Regions from separate parts of the Gilliamella sp. Nev6-6 genome, predicted to be linked through region 1. Evidence: riboswitches for the same ligand, from Rfam matches in the RefSeq annotation. Region 1 holds a riboswitch; the other holds the start of a gene.
The links. Region 1 has a riboswitch for preQ1 ahead of queD (6-carboxytetrahydropterin synthase QueD). Riboswitches for the same ligand answer to the same signal wherever they lie in the genome.

Region 1 (8,242 bases):
TGGTTTGTGTATCAACCAAAATCACCGATGCATTATTAATGTTTTTTAAACGGCTTCGTTCAATAAACAAATTAACTTGCCGACTAATGATTTTTTGCAAATTACTATCTAACGTCGTTTTAACTTCTTGAGCATCGCTATGGTGTTGTTGAATTATCTGATTAACAAAATGAGGCGCACCAAAAGGCATTTGTTCAGGTTGACGTAAAACTAATTTTTGCAAAAAAAGAGCGGCAATATTGCTATCTACATCATATTTTTCTTGCCAGCGTTCAAATAATTGATTTCTGGCTTTTACTAATGCTTTACCTGCAAATCCTGTTTTACGATCAATACGGTATGTTGGTGATTGAGGTAGAACCACTAGCGTTAATGCTTCAGGTAAATTCATTTGCGATGGTGGCTTATTAAAATAGATTAACGATGCTGCACCAATACTTTCAATATTGCGCCCGAAAGGCGCATAATTTAAATAAGCCTCTAAAATATCATGCTTAGAATACATCAACTCTAATTGTATCGCTCGAGCAATTTGATGCAATTTACCGCCAATATTTTTAGTATTTAACTGCCAACGCATTCGTGCTAACTGCATGGTAATGGTTGATGCACCTTGACGATTACCCCCACCTAAATAGGTTGCGCCAAAAGCTCTAGCTAAACTAAATGGATTAATACCGATATGATAATAAAACCACTGATCTTCGTGTAATAGTAGTCCATTAATAATATCGGGTGAAACATCCTCTAAAGGTGTCCATAAACGATACCGATCATCCTTGGCTAATGTCATTCGAATGAGTTGGTTATTGTCATCATAATAGCGTTTTGAAAAAGTTAGTGGTTCACAAAGAGGTGGATGTGGATACAAACGAATCACAAGGATAGCAATAAATAATAGCAACAAAGCCATTAACTTATTTTGATGACGAACAATAAATCCAATCATATTTAGTTATAAAAATTAAAATGTAATATATTTAAGCAAAAATGCCACTTATGCATTAGCATAGGTGGCGACTTAACTACATTTTATCAACCGTCTTAATACCTAACATGTCAAGACCAGTTTTAAGTGTTTTCGCTGTTAAAGAGGCTAATTTTAAACGGCTTTGTTTTAAACTTTCGCTTTCGGCTGCTAAAATAGGGCAGTTTTCATAAAAGCTTGAAAACAGCGTTGCAATTTCATAAAGATAAGCACAAAGCACATGAGGTGTTCCTTCACTAGCTACAATTGAAATAGTTTCATCAAACTGAATTAAACGCATTGCTAAAGCTCGTTCTTTGTCTGTGTCTAAACTAATTTTGCCTGTTAAACTGTCTTCGTTAATATTTTCTTTTTTAAATATGGACAGTACTCGAGTGTAAGCATATTGCAAATAAGGTGCGGTATTACCTTCAAATGACAACATATTATCCCAATCAAACACATAATCGGTAGTACGATTTTTTGAAAGATCGGCATATTTAACAGCACCAATAGCGACAGCATCAACTATTTGGGCAAGCTCACTGTCAGATAATTCAGGATTTTTGCTACGAATTAACGTTGTTGCACGTTCACACGCTTCATCTAACAAATCATTTAATTTAACGGTATCACCAGAGCGAGTTTTAAATGGCTTGCCATCTTTACCCAACATCATACCAAACATATGGTGTTCTAGTTTTAATGATTCAGGCACATACTTCGCTTTATGAACAATTGTCCAAACTTGCTCTAAATGTTGATGTTGGCGGGAGTCAATATAATAAAGAATACGATCAGCATGTAATGTTTCGTAACGGTATTTAACGCAAGCAATATCAGTTGTCGCATAAAGGTAGCCACCATCACGTTTTTGGATGATAACGCCCATTGGTTCGCCTTCTTTGTTTTTATACTCATCAAGAAAAACAACAATCGCCCCTTCACTTTCAACCGCAAGCCCTTTCTGTTTTAAATCGGCAACGATATTAGGTAGCATGCTGTTATAGATGCTTTCACCCATGGTGTCTTCAAGCGATAAGGTAACATTTAAACGTTGATAAGTGGCAATATTTTGCGTCATGGTAATATCAACTAGCTTGCGCCACATATCACGACAATATTCATCGCCACCTTGTAATTTCACTACATAATTACGCGCTTTTTCGGCAAATACTTCGTCTTCGTCATAATGTTTTTTAGCTGCGCGATAGAAAGATTCTAAATCTGATAGCGCCATGTCATTAGCATGCTCATTTTGCATTTTTTCAAGATAAGCAATTAACATACCAAACTGAGTGCCCCAGTCTCCAACATGGTTAGCACGGATAACGTGATGACCTAAAAAAGATAAAACACGAACACTGGCATCGCCAATAATTGTTGAGCGCAAATGTCCAACATGCATCTCTTTTGCCACATTAGGCGCAGAATAATCAACCACAATGGTTTGAGGTTTTGCAGGTAAAGTAATGTTAAGTTTATCACTGCTTAAAGCAATTTCATTTTGCTCAGCAATCCAACTATTTTTTAAAAAGATATTAATAAACCCAGGACCTGCAATTTCAACTTTTTCAGCAATATCATCAACATCAAGATGTTGTAAAACTGTCTGAGCAAGTTCCCGAGGTGGTATGCCTAGCTTTTTGGCAATAGACATAATGCCATTAGCTTGATAATCGCCAAATTGCACTTTAGTTGATTGCTTAATCAGCGCATCGCAGTTCTTATCTGCACCCGCCATAATCATTGCTTGCGAAACACGTTGTGTTAATAATTGTTGAATATTCACACTAAACCTAACTAATTATAATAAAATGACCAATATAATACCGACAAAGTCGATAATTGTCACTGATTGCATAAGTGGCTCGATGGTTTTTGCTTAAAGAAAAAGTGAAAAATTTAAGTAAAATCGATATTCTACTTTATGATTTATTATAAATAACCCTATTTGATTATTTGTCAGTATATTTAGGGTGTTAAAAAACTTCAGTAAAATCAATGGCTTTTCTGAATGATTTTTAAACGAAAAAATAAATTTATTTTATGGATTATGTGTTTGGAGAGCATTGGTGATTATCAATAACCCTTTTTACTAGCAAAGCTTAAAGAATCGAAATAAAGCCACTTCATACCAACAAAAATCACTAAAGAATGGAGCAAAATGAAGTTATTTTATTAATTTAAGCAAATAGTGACTTATCTAATTAACTTTCATTATCTTTTTATTTAAAATTTTCTATTCAATCTCATTCTCCAATATTTAACGAGTTAGATTAAAAAAATAGACACTATTCAATATCTGCAAGTTTATGACTTTGTATATTCAATAACCATTTATTATCTAATCGATTTTCGTTAATTTTTCCCAGTAGTTTTATGGTATCAAATATATTGAATGCGCCATCTTTTTCACAAGGTGAAAGATAATAGCGTTTTGCCTGTATCTGAGTTTCGATATATTGGCAAAAAGCAATAAAATCACGGTGGTTTTCGGTAACAATTCGCACTTCATTGGCTGTTGGTTGGGCTATTTTTTGATAGTGCGACTGGTAGCAAAATTTAGGACTGAGGGCAATATAATCAATAAGTGCATCGACTTTGCCAAGGCCGTTACTTTCAATGGCAATAAAGTAACCAGCATTTTTTAATGACAACAGTAGCTGTGGTAACGCTTTAATCCTAGTGGGTTCACCGCCTGTAATAATAATGTTTTTACTTTTGTATTCGCTTACTTTTGCTATTAATGCCTCTAAGGTAAATCGAGTAAATTGGCGAAAGTTAGTATCACACCAAGCACAATTTAAATTACAGCCTGCAAAGCGGATAAAAATAGCAGGCATTCCCGTATTATAACCTTCGCCTTGTAAAGATTCGAAGATTTCAACTATGCGAAATTCGATCATTTTGGGCTCCGATAATATTCACAATATGAAGTTGGTGTTTCCCATAATTTGATCATCGAAACAGGCAAATATTTAGATAAGCAATCAAAAATAAACTTACTCATCCCTTCCGCCGTAGTACGACAAGGAAAAGCAAAAACTTTGCGCTGCGTCTGCAACAAAAGCTCGGCTATTTGGCATTCATTGGCATTATCTTGATGATAAAGAAAAGCATGATCAATCGGATCGACAATGTATTGTTTAACAATTGCCTTCAAATCCGCATAATCCATAACCATATCTTTGCTTGAACCACTATCAACAAGCTCTCCGCTTATTTCGACCAACAAACGGTAGGTGTGACCATGAAGGTTATGACATTTCCCATTATGCCCATCTAACATATGACAAGCATCAAATTGAAACTCTTTGGCTATTTTGAACATATTACATTCCTAGTTTTTTTACGTGGGATGGGTTACGAACCACGGTTAGCTCGCCTAACAAAATAAAGGTGTTAATATAATGGATAAAAGTTAATTTGTCATCTTTCAACACTGGTTGAACGTGTATTTATATATTGCAAACAACTTTATTTTCACGCTAATTAAGTTTTTTAAATACTCGCTAATTTTACTGTACAAATTTTATAAAAAATATTTTAAATTTGCTCTTGAAATTTAGGTTGCAACACTCATTTAGATATCATGCAAATGGGTTGAATGTATACACGTTTAACTCAAATCTATTGCTCAGGAGATAAATACGATGAGGTTAGATAAATTAACAAACAAGTTTCAACAAGCTTTAGCTGATGCGCAGTCAATGGCATTAGGTAAAGACAATCAATATATAGAGCCTGTGCATGTCCTATCAGCCATGCTTAATCAAGAAGGCAGCAGTGTAGCGCCATTGTTGGCTTCAGCTGGTGCAAATGTAGCTATTTTACAACAAGAATTAACTCAGGTGATTGATCGATTACCGCAAGTTCAGGGTGTGGGTGGCGAGGTTATTCCATCACAAGAGTTTGTCCGTACACTTAATCTGTGCGATAAATTATCGCAAAAAAATGGTGACAGTTATATATCATCAGAGCTCTTTATCTTAGCTGCTTTAGAAGATAAAGGGAGCCTAAGTGATATTCTTAAAAAATCAGGTGTCAATAAAGACAAGTTTAGCCAAGCCGTCAATCAAGTAAGAGGTAGTGATAACGTGAATGATCCTAATGCAGAAGATCAACGCGGTGCGTTGAAAAAATATACCATTGATTTAACACAACGGGCAGAACAAGGCAAACTTGATCCTGTTATTGGGCGTGATGAAGAAATTCGTCGAACTATTCAGGTATTACAACGTCGTACTAAAAATAATCCCGTATTAATTGGTGAGCCAGGTGTAGGTAAAACCGCTATTGTTGAAGGATTAGCACAACGTATCGTTAACCGTGAAGTACCTGAAGGATTGCGTAATAAACGCGTTTTATCATTAGATATGGGTGCCTTGATTGCAGGTGCAAAATATCGTGGCGAATTTGAAGAACGCTTAAAGGCCGTACTTAAAGATTTAGCGAAAGAAGAAGGCCGTATTATATTATTTATTGACGAAATCCATACCATGGTTGGTGCAGGGAAAAGCGATGGTGCAATGGATGCTGGTAATATGTTAAAACCAGCACTGGCTCGAGGGGAATTACATTGCGTTGGTGCAACAACGTTAGACGAATATCGCCAATATATTGAAAAAGATCCTGCGTTAGAGCGTCGTTTTCAAAAAGTGTATGTTGCCGAGCCAACTGTTGAAGATACGATTGCTATTTTGCGAGGATTAAAAGAACGTTACGAATTGCATCATCATGTGCAAATTACCGATCCAGCCATTGTCGCTGCGGCAACGTTATCGCATCGTTATATTTCTGATCGCATGTTACCTGACAAAGCGATTGATTTAATTGATGAAGCGGCATCAAGTATTCGTATGCAAATGGATTCAAAACCAGAATCTTTAGATCGACTTGAAAGACGTATTATTCAACTCAAACTTGAGCAACAAGCGCTTAAAAAAGAGTCTGACGATGCTAGTAAAAAACGTCTTGAGATGCTAAATGATGAACTTGCTGAAAAAGAAAAAGAATATGCATCACTTGAAGAAGAATGGAAGTCAGAAAAAGCGGCTGTTTCGGGTACGCAAAGCATTAAAGCTGAACTTGAAAAAGCGCGTACTGAAATAGAGCAAGCACGTCGCGCTGGTGATCTGAATAAAATGTCTGAATTACAATACGGTAAAATTCCAGAACTCGAAAAGAAACTTGCTTCAGCAACACAGTTAGAAGGCAAAACAATGAAGTTATTGCGCAACAAAGTGACTGATAACGAAATTGCTGAAGTGTTGTCTAAAGCGACTGGTATTCCGGTTTCTAGAATGCTTGAAAGCGAAAAAGACAAATTATTACATATGGAAGATGCCTTACATAAACGTGTCATTGGTCAAAATGAAGCGGTTGTTGCCGTAGCTAATGCGATTCGTCGTAGTCGTGCTGGGCTTTCTGATCCTAATAAACCAATTGGATCATTCCTATTTTTGGGACCAACAGGGGTCGGTAAAACCGAACTTTGCAAATCTCTGGCTAACTTCATGTTTGACAGCGAAGATGCCATGGTACGTATTGATATGTCAGAGTTTATGGAAAAACACTCAGTTGCTCGCTTGATTGGCGCACCTCCTGGCTATGTCGGTTATGAAGAAGGGGGTTATTTAACCGAAGCAGTAAGGCGTCGTCCATACTCAGTGATATTACTTGATGAAGTTGAAAAAGCGCACCCAGATGTCTTTAATATCTTACTGCAAGTATTAGATGATGGGCGTTTAACGGATGGTCAAGGTCGCACGGTTGATTTTCGTAATACCGTCATAATTATGACTTCAAACTTAGGATCTGACTTAATTCAAGGTCAAGTTGATCTAAGTTATGACGAAATGAAAGCCCTAGTGATGACAGTTGTAACTAAACATTTTAGACCAGAATTTATTAATCGTATTGACGAAACAGTGGTATTCCACCCATTAGGTCAAGAAAACATCAAAGCGATTGCAAAAATTCAATTAGCACACGTTGAAAAACGTTTAGATGAACGTGGTTACCAATTGGATATCTCGGATGCAGCTTTGGAACAACTTGCTAAAGTCGGCTTCGATCCAATTTATGGTGCAAGACCGTTAAAACGCGCAATTCAACAAGAGATTGAAAATCCATTAGCGCAACAAATGCTGTCAGGCAAATTAGTCCCAGGTAAAACCATTCATTTGGATTTAGTTGGTGATAATATCGAAGCTAAACAGTAAGCAAACATAAATTTACAAACCGACCTATTAGGGTCGGTTTTTTTATATTAGAATGGCGTTATCGTTTAGCAAAAAATCTTGAATTTTTTGTATAAAGAATAATAGCGTCACCCTATAATTTATGACGTTTTACATTATCAGACAAGTTAACGGTGCTTGTTGAATTACGTAGCGAGTGGCGTTTTTTATCTGTAACCGATTGATCAATTACCGCTAATCCCTTGTTATTCACTTGATTAATAAAACCTTGTTTCTTAAATTTAATTTATCAATAGCATGTATGCCTATAGCCGCCCCTAGTTTATTAACAATGCTTGAGTAAATGAAATATTCAATTAATTTTTTGTATATTAAATAACTAAAATATACATGTTTGATGATAGTGCATAGTAAAAAGGCAAAGTAAACTTTTTATACTTAAAAAATAGGTTTAGAGGTTTAAGAATAATATTATTGTTTAGTAGTAAGTTATTTTTATATCTAAAAATAAGATATATTAATAAATTTAAGCATAAATAATTTCTGGCAACCGAATATCCCACGGCTTGTTATCAATATGCTGTACTTTTTGGCAAGCAAAAGCAAGCCCAATAGGTAAAATTTGTTGAGCTTGATAATTTGCTAGTAATCGGTCGTAAAATCCGCCACCCATCCCCATACGATAACCTCGTTGATCAAAAGCCACGAGTGGTGTAAATACGATATCAAGTTGATGGTAAGGCAGTATCTTTGATTGATTTAATTCAGGCTCTAATATACCAAATTTATTTTTAGTAAGTGAAGTTTGTTTAGTATATTGCAAAAAAAGCAAATCTGTGGGTATTAAAGAATTGATAATGGGTAAGTAAACAGATTTATTTTGTTCCCATAAATATTCAATAATGGGCTTAGTTTCAACTTCGCCATCAAATGATAAAAATATAGCAATATTGTTTGCTGTTTTTATCGCTTGATGATGGGCGATTTTTTGGTATATAGCTTGTTGCGCAATGTCGCGTTCAGTAGGGGGTAATTGCCGTCTTTTTTGACGGATAATTTGCCTAATATT
Region 2 (8,242 bases), on a different contig from region 1:
GATTATCTGGTAACATAACATCAACCACAATAGGTTGGGTTGGCAATGGCTTACCATTAGCATCACGTAAAAGCGCATTAAAATAAACCGTTTCTTGAGGGCGATATAAATCACGAGCGCCAAAAACAAATAGCTGTTTTTGATAAAAAGCCGAACCGACTAAGTTATACTTGCTTAAATTTAATGCATTACGATCTAAATTTACAAAAGAAATTTGTTGCCCTTTATTTGCGGTAAGTAAAGCATAATCCATACCTTTTGGTAAGGTTACTTCAGCATAACCGTCTGCATCAGTTTTAGCTAAAATGGTGGAACAGTTTTTATTGCTCTCTCGAATACTTTTATTACATAAAATCAATATATCAACGTCGCCAAGAGGCTGACCATTGTCTAGTGCATGCGTAAGCACTGATAATTTACCATTTTCATACGCATGAACAGCAATACCAATATTGCTAATCGAAAATAGTGATGTAGGGTTGGAATAATTGTAAGTTCCCGCTTGATTCATAACGGCAAAATAAATACCTTCTTGCTGTAATTGAGAAATTGAGGATAAGTCAAGCAATACCGTTTCTTGAAAATTACGTTTAGGGTTAAGATCAAAGCGAGATGAATAAACTAAATCAGCAAATTTATTGATATTATTTGAGTTCCAACTTGTTATTTGATTAATAAACCCATAATCAGAAATAAATTCCGATAAATGTTCAGGTTTGATTTTAAAGAAGTTAATATCAATTTTATTAACATTAAGCGTAGTAATCGGTAAACCACTCATTGATTTGCTAGGCAGTAAAACACCACTATTAGCAAAACCAACAAACGGCTGGCGATCTTGAGTTTTAAATTCGGTTTGGTAGACTTCTTTTAAACTGTTGCCATTAATTGCAACTAACATTTTATCGATAGTGAGCTCTAATTCACGGTTGGGTTCAAGGTATCGATGTCTTAATTCGAGTCCATTATCTGACAGCTCCCAAGCTCCATCAACATTACCCATTTTTTTATCAACTAAACGAAGCAAATTAGAAAAATTAAGATTAGGATTTAAAGGAACAGAAAAGGTTACAACCAACGTGCTAGAACCATCCAGAATGGTTTCGGAACTATCTATGACCGTTAAGGCCTTACCATGATATTTTTCGATTAATTCTGGTGTGGGATTAAAAACCGTTGTTGGTGATTGATCTTGCGCTATTTTATTATTTTCATTAGGCTCACCAATTTTGGTCGTGTTGCTGTTATCAATAACTTCTGTTGCTAATTGCGGTGATGATTGCTCTGCATTTGCTGTTTGTTCTCTTTCTTTATTGTCACACCCCGCTAAAGCTAACAATAGGCTAAATATAGCTAAATGTTTTACTAATGCCATACTTTGTCCACCTCCCATCTCATATTTTATTATTATTGATATTGATTATATTTTATATATATTATGCACAGTTCTTCGCTTTTTAGCAAAGCGTGTAGCAACAGATTGAGCAATTTTATTACAAATACCAGAAAGAAAAACTTCAATAAAATCAATGACTTTTCTGAACGTTTTTTATAGTCTTTATTGCATACATTGAAAATAGAATTAAAACTCATCAAAAATAATTAATGAGTTTTAGTTTATTAAGATAAGTCAATGGAATTTAGGTTATAACGATTAATTAGTTTTGGAGACAAACATTAATTTTTTTAGGATAAAATTTAAAATCACACCATAAAGAGGCAAAAAGAATAAGCCACAAATGATAATTTTAAAACTGTAATCCATTAAAGAAATTTCGACCCAATGATTTGCCATAAATTCATCGCTACTTTGATAAAAGGCAATAGCAAAAAAGACAATAGTATCAATACCATTACCAAAGATAGCCGATGCTGTTGGTGCAACCCACCACGATTTATTTTTTCTTAAATAGTTAAAGACAGTAATATCCATCAATTGTCCAACTAAATAAGCGGCAAAACTTGCTAATGCAATTCGAAAAACAAAACTATTAAATTCCGTCAATGCCGATAAACCAACCCAATGTGTTTCAAAAAATAGTACAGAAATCACATATGAAAATAGCAATGCGGGAAGCATCACCACAAAAATTATCTTCCTAGCTAAACTCGCTCCAAATACCCGAATAGTTAAATCGGTAGTAAGAAAGATAAATGGAAAAGTAAACGCCCCCCAAGTGGTTTGGAAACCAAAAATATCAAATGGAATTTGTACTAAATAATTGCTGGAAGCGATAACCAAAATATGAAAAAACGAAAGCCAGCTTAGAGCCTTGATTTGCTGTGCGTGAGTAAATTGGTTTATATGTTCTGAATTAGCGTTCAGGTGCATAAATTTGTCCTTTTTTAATGGGGTAAGTGAACCCAGTGTTTCAATTAATTTGAATGATTAAGGTATTTTGTTAATCCTTTATCTCGAAGAATACAGCTCGGGCATTTGCCGCATCCACCATCAACTCCGTAATAACAAGTATGAGTATGGTCGCGGACATAATCCAAATAACCTAGTTTATCAGCCATTTCCCATGTTTGAGCTTTAGTCAAATACATCAAAGGGGTAATGAGATTGAAATTATAATCCATAGCAAGATTCATCGATACATTCATTGATTTAATAAAAATATCACGACAATCAGGGTAGCCACTAAAATCGGTTTCACAAACGCCAATAATAATGTCACTAATACCGTGTTGCTTGGCATGACAACCAGCCAAAAGCAAAAACAGCATATTACGTCCATCCACAAAAGTATTAGGGTAATCGCCTTCTTTGGCTGCGGTGATTTGTTGTGAATCATCAATCAAAGCATTATTGGTCGTCTGTTTAATCACCGAGGTATCCACCACGGTTTGCTTAACGCCAAGATCTTCAACAATCCACTTGGCTTTTTCAAGTTCAATAGCATGACGTTGACCATATTGAAAGCTGATGGTTTCGACGTTTTCACGACCATAATCAGCAATGGCTTGCAGTAAACAGGTAGTAGAATCCTGCCCACCAGAAAATATCACTAGTGCTTTACGAGTTTGCATTGAGAGTTTCCTGTTAGGGTAAATTGAATTAGCGATTATCGACTTTTTCAGGATAAAGATCGTGATTAGCCAAACGGCTCATCGCTATTTGTTCCCAATTAGTGCCGGCTTTACCATAATTTGCATAAGGATCGATAGAGATTCCACCGCGAGGGGTAAATTTTCCCCAGACTTCAATATATTTAGGATCCATTAGTTTAATAAGATCTTTCATAATAATATTGATGCAATCTTCGTGGTAATCACCATGATTACGAAAACTAAAGAGATATAGCTTGAGTGACTTACTTTCAACCATTTTAATATTAGGTACGTATGAAATATAAATCGTCGCAAAATCAGGTTGCCCAGTGATAGGACAAAGACTAGTAAATTCTGGGCAATTGAACTTAACAAAATAATCGTTAGTTGGGTGTTTATTATCGAACGTTTCGAGTATTTCAGGACAATAGGTTGTAGGATAGCGAACAGATTGATCGCCAAGTAGTGTAACTTTATTCATAATTTTCCTTAGTTTTTTAGCGTGGGAGGTTCACGAACCACGTAACAAAGCACACACCATACTCTTTTTAAATAAAAATGTCTAGTTATAAGCGCTTTATCCTAACTTAGATGATTGAAAATATAAATATAATAACCCACATGGAGCAAACACCCAACTAAAAGCAAAGCATATTACCATTGTAAAGAATTTAGTAACGAGCCATGTTTCTGTACTTACAATGAAAGTATTATCACCAACGATATAACTAATAACATTTTCATAAACAAATCGAGAATATGGATATAAACCCCATAATATTAAAAGAGCTATCCCTGTATATATGCTTTCAGGCATTTTAAATTTGAATATCAGGGTACATAAAGGAGGAAGAGTAATTATAAAACTAAATAAATATTGTCGTATTAAATACCTTGCCGATAAACCGCCGAATGCTTTCTTCCAAAAGCTAGCCATTAAAATAACCTTATCCATTGTATTGAAAATGCTGAATATTTTATATTCTATTTTCATATATGTAAATATATTGAACATATTCAACGCTAAATCAGTGACAGTAAATAAGGAGTTAATTATGCTTGAATTCACATCCTTATTTAGCTTGAATTTCTTTATAAAATTCAGCTAATTTAGTTTTAGCTTCTCTCAACTCTTTTTGAGCTTCACTTAATTTTAGCTTTTGTTTAGCTATTTTTTGGGAGTCTCTTTTTGCTTGCGCTTTAGCTAAAGCTTGCTCTTTTTCGGCAACTTTTTTAGTCTTTTCAATTACTTTTTCGGTGTATTTAGCTTTTAAATCATCATCATTACAATATGTATTGATATCATGTAATGCTTTTTCAAGCCCTTGAGCTTGGTGCAAGTTACCCGCCTTTTTTGCCTTATCAATTTGTTTTTCCATAATGTGTTTTTTGCTAAAACAAGTTACACCTTGATATTCGTCATGATTTGCTGCATAAATATTAGGTATAAAAGCGATAGCTGTTAATACTAAAAAAATTAACTTACAAATTGATCTTATTGTTAATTTCATATCGATCTTCTTCCCCTTTTTAAATTATTTTCTTAATTGAACACAATCAACTTTATGATCTTTGCCTTTAGTTAGGATAAGGCTGGCTCTTTCCCTTGTTGGTAGGATGTTTTCTATTAAATTCAATTCATTAATTTCATGCCAAAGACGGTTTGCGATGTTAAGCGCTTCTTGCTCTGGCAATTTTGAGTAATGATTAAAATAAGAATTGGGATCGCTAAATGCTCCTGCTCTAAATTTTAAAAAACGATTGACATACCAATTGTGTAGCAACGAAACATCGGCATCAACATAAATTGAGAAATCAACATAATCAGAAACAAAAACACGATTATTGGCTTGTGCATAATTTACAGCGCCTTGTAACACATTTAATCCCTCAAGAATTAAAATATCAGGGCTATCGAGAATAATTTGTTCATTTTGAACAATATCATAAACTAAATGAGAATAAACGGGGGCTTTAACCTGTGCTTGGCCAGACTTAATATCAGCAACAAAATTGATCAGTTTTTTAATATCATAAGATTGCGGAAAGCCTTTTTTATTCATTATTCCACGTTCTTCAAGGCATTTATTGGGGTATAAAAAACCATCAGTTGTCACCAAAGCCACTTTGCGATGCTCAGGCCAACGAGATAATAATGCTTGCAATACACGAGCTGTAGTACTTTTCCCCACAGCAACGCTTCCTGCTATACCAATGATATAAGGAATTTTTTGGCTTTTGCCTAAAAATTTAGATAAAACAGCCTGCCGACTAAAACTATTACTAATGTAATAATTAAGCAATCTGGATAAAGGTAGATAGATATCACTTACTTCATCCATTGACAGATCTTCATTAATGCCTTGTAGAGAGACTAACTCGTCACAAGTTAATGTCATTGGCTCTGCATTACGTAAGCTAGCCCACTCTTTACGACTAAATTGCATATAAGGGCTTAAATGATTATTCATGTTTTATGTTTCTCTATTGCAATTAATTCTCAAATAGTTGGCTCAGATTATACATAAATCTCATTTTTTACAATCACAAATTAGCATTGATGCTTCATCATAGCTATCTGGTCAAGTTACTGTTAAAATACTAGCTAAATCTTTAACTCTGGTATTAAATTGAGATTGTATGTTAAAAAATAAATCGAAACAAAAAACTAAGAAAAGCCGTCAAGAGATCAATGAAGAATCTCGTGAACTAAAGCGTAAACGTAAACACAAAGGTTTGCCAAGTGGTTCCCGCTTTAATAATCAAGAGAATAACAAGAATAAAAGTTCGACAAACACAGTCAAAGATCCACGTGTGGGTAGCAAAAAGCCAATTTCTTTAATTGCGGAAACTTCAAGCAATGTCACACAAGCTAAACAACCTACTAAACCAACTAAAATGGTTTTATCATCAAATTTATCTCCACAACAAGAGTTAGAACAACTAGAAAATGATCCAAAATTAGATCAGTTACTGGATTTAGTCGAGCAAAATAGCAAACTAACTAAAGAGCAACAAACTTATCTTGATAGTAAATTAAATCGAATTGATGAGTTAATGCAAGAGCTCGGTTATACTGACGACGATTTTGATGATATTGAAGATCAAGACGACAAGAAAGAAGATATTGTTAGTTTGTTAAAACGAAACTAATGGTAGGAAAATATAATTAATACTCATGATTGTATATTTCTGATATGCGAGCTGGAATGCCATTGTAATAGTTAAGTTTCGGCTCGTGATTTAATGTCACAACCTTTATTTTTTATGCCTCTAATTAATAACTTAAAAGCGAGCGAATCATAATGCCAATATTAATTATGCTAAGTTTATATTTTGGGTTATTAATTTGCACATTGTTATATTTAAATAAAACCAATCAAATAAAAATTAAAACAAAAATTAGAAATCATCGAAAACTGATACGAAAATTCGATAAAAATAACAGCACTAAACAGAGATTTAAACGGAAGTAACAGCATGACTGATATGCAATTATGGGATCAGGCGTTAATTGAAAAATATAACTATTCTGGTCCAAGATATACCTCTTATCCTACTGCACTTGAATTTAATGAAGAATTTAGCAAGCAGGACTTTTTATCGGCCGCCACACGTTACCCTACAAAGCCATTATCGCTTTATGTACATATTCCGTTTTGTCATAAACTTTGTTACTTTTGTGGTTGTAATAAACTCATTACTCGCCAAACAAAAAAAGTCACCAAATACCTCGATATTTTGGATATTGAAATTGCCGAACGGGCAAAATTATTCAAACAACGCACTGTAACACAAATGCACTGGGGAGGGGGTACGCCGACTTTTTTAACTGATGATGAAATTACTCGGCTGATTACTTCGCTAAAAAAGCACTTCAATTTTGCGGATAATGCCGAACTGTCGATCGAAATCGATCCTCGTGAAATTACGCCACAAACCATCGACCACTTAGCGAGTGTTGGTTTTAACAGGTTGAGTATGGGGATTCAAGATTTTAACCACGAAATCCAAAATCTAATTAATCGCAAACAAGATGAAACACTAATACGTTCTCTTATTAATCAGGCACGAAAAAATCGTTTTCACTCTATTAGTCTAGATCTAATTTATGGTTTACCCAAGCAAACCGTAGAAAGCTTTACCGAAACGCTCAATAAAGTGATAGATATTTCACCCGATCGTTTAAGTGTATTTAATTATGCTCATTTACCAAATCGTTTTGCCGCGCAACGTAAAATTAAAGATGATGATTTACCGAATGCCGACCAAAAATTGCGAATTTTACAAACCAGCATCAAAAAATTAACCGATGCTGGTTACCACTTTATTGGTATGGATCATTTTGCCAAACCCGCTGATGAGCTGGCTATTGCTCAGCAAGAAAATAAATTACACCGCAATTTCCAAGGTTACACAACGCAAGGAGATGCGGATTTACTAGGGCTGGGTGTGTCAGCCATTAGTATGTTAGGTGATAGTTATGCGCAAAACCAAAAAGATCTGAGTAGCTATCAAAGTCAAGTTGAACAAAAAGGTCATGGGTTATGGAAAGGATTTAATTTAAATCAAGATGATATCATTCGTCGAGATGTAATCAAGCAACTCATTTGCCACTTTTATTTAGATAAAAAAGCAATAGAAGAACAATTTCATATCCAGTTCGATAACTATTTTGCTGAAGACTTAAAACTACTCGCTCCATTGCAACAAGATGGATTAGTCACAGTAAATGACAAGATAATTAAAGTTCAACGTAAAGGGCATTTACTGATACGCAACATTTGTATGTGCTTTGATATTTATATGCGAAAAATGGCAAGGCAGCAACAGTTTTCCAGAGTTATTTAATTTGATATCATTTTTCAAATCACTGAAACAACGCGAGTGATTCCTATAAAATAAATATTATGATAAGATTTAGTCCAATTTAATAAAAGAAAGTAATAACTTGTTAATTTTATTGTGTTATTAAAGGTTAACCTTTAATAACACAATTTTAGTTTAGACATGAAATTTTTATTTTAGTAAGGAGTATATTGATAAAATGGGATTGACGAATAAATTAGTGGAAGTATTTCCAACTCGCCCTTTAAAAGTTATGAAACTAAAGCAAGAAGGCTCACTTCATCAAATAAGAAGAATAGGTGCAGCAATAATTTTATTTGTGTTAGCTATGTTTATGGGC

Region 2: it holds a riboswitch for preQ1, as region 1 does, so the genes downstream of both, queF (preQ(1) synthase) here and queD (6-carboxytetrahydropterin synthase QueD) in region 1, are expected to answer to the same signal.

What each region holds. Positions count from the first base shown of each region.
Region 1 is NZ_LZHP01000091.1:3,669-11,910, forward strand. It holds gene pbpC (penicillin-binding protein 1C) at 1-949, opposite strand, end outside; gene argS (arginine--tRNA ligase) at 1,026-2,759, opposite strand; gene A9G42_RS11355 (7-carboxy-7-deazaguanine synthase QueE) at 3,262-3,876, opposite strand; gene queD (6-carboxytetrahydropterin synthase QueD) at 3,873-4,301, opposite strand; PreQ1 riboswitch class I at 4,305-4,350, opposite strand; gene clpB (ATP-dependent chaperone ClpB) at 4,624-7,194, shown strand; gene A9G42_RS11370 (5-formyltetrahydrofolate cyclo-ligase) at 7,700-8,242, opposite strand, start outside.
Region 2 is NZ_LZHP01000079.1:18,026-26,267, forward strand. It holds gene A9G42_RS09430 (alpha-2-macroglobulin family protein) at 1-1,375, opposite strand, end outside; gene A9G42_RS09435 (7-cyano-7-deazaguanine/7-aminomethyl-7-deazaguanine transporter) at 1,655-2,305, opposite strand; gene queC (7-cyano-7-deazaguanine synthase QueC) at 2,377-3,033, opposite strand; gene queF (preQ(1) synthase) at 3,062-3,535, opposite strand; PreQ1 riboswitch class I at 3,538-3,582, opposite strand; gene A9G42_RS09455 (DUF1090 domain-containing protein) at 4,128-4,565, opposite strand; gene coaA (type I pantothenate kinase) at 4,590-5,525, opposite strand; gene yihI (Der GTPase-activating protein YihI) at 5,695-6,207, shown strand; gene hemN (oxygen-independent coproporphyrinogen III oxidase) at 6,535-7,905, shown strand; gene A9G42_RS09475 (hypothetical protein) at 8,102-8,242, shown strand, end outside.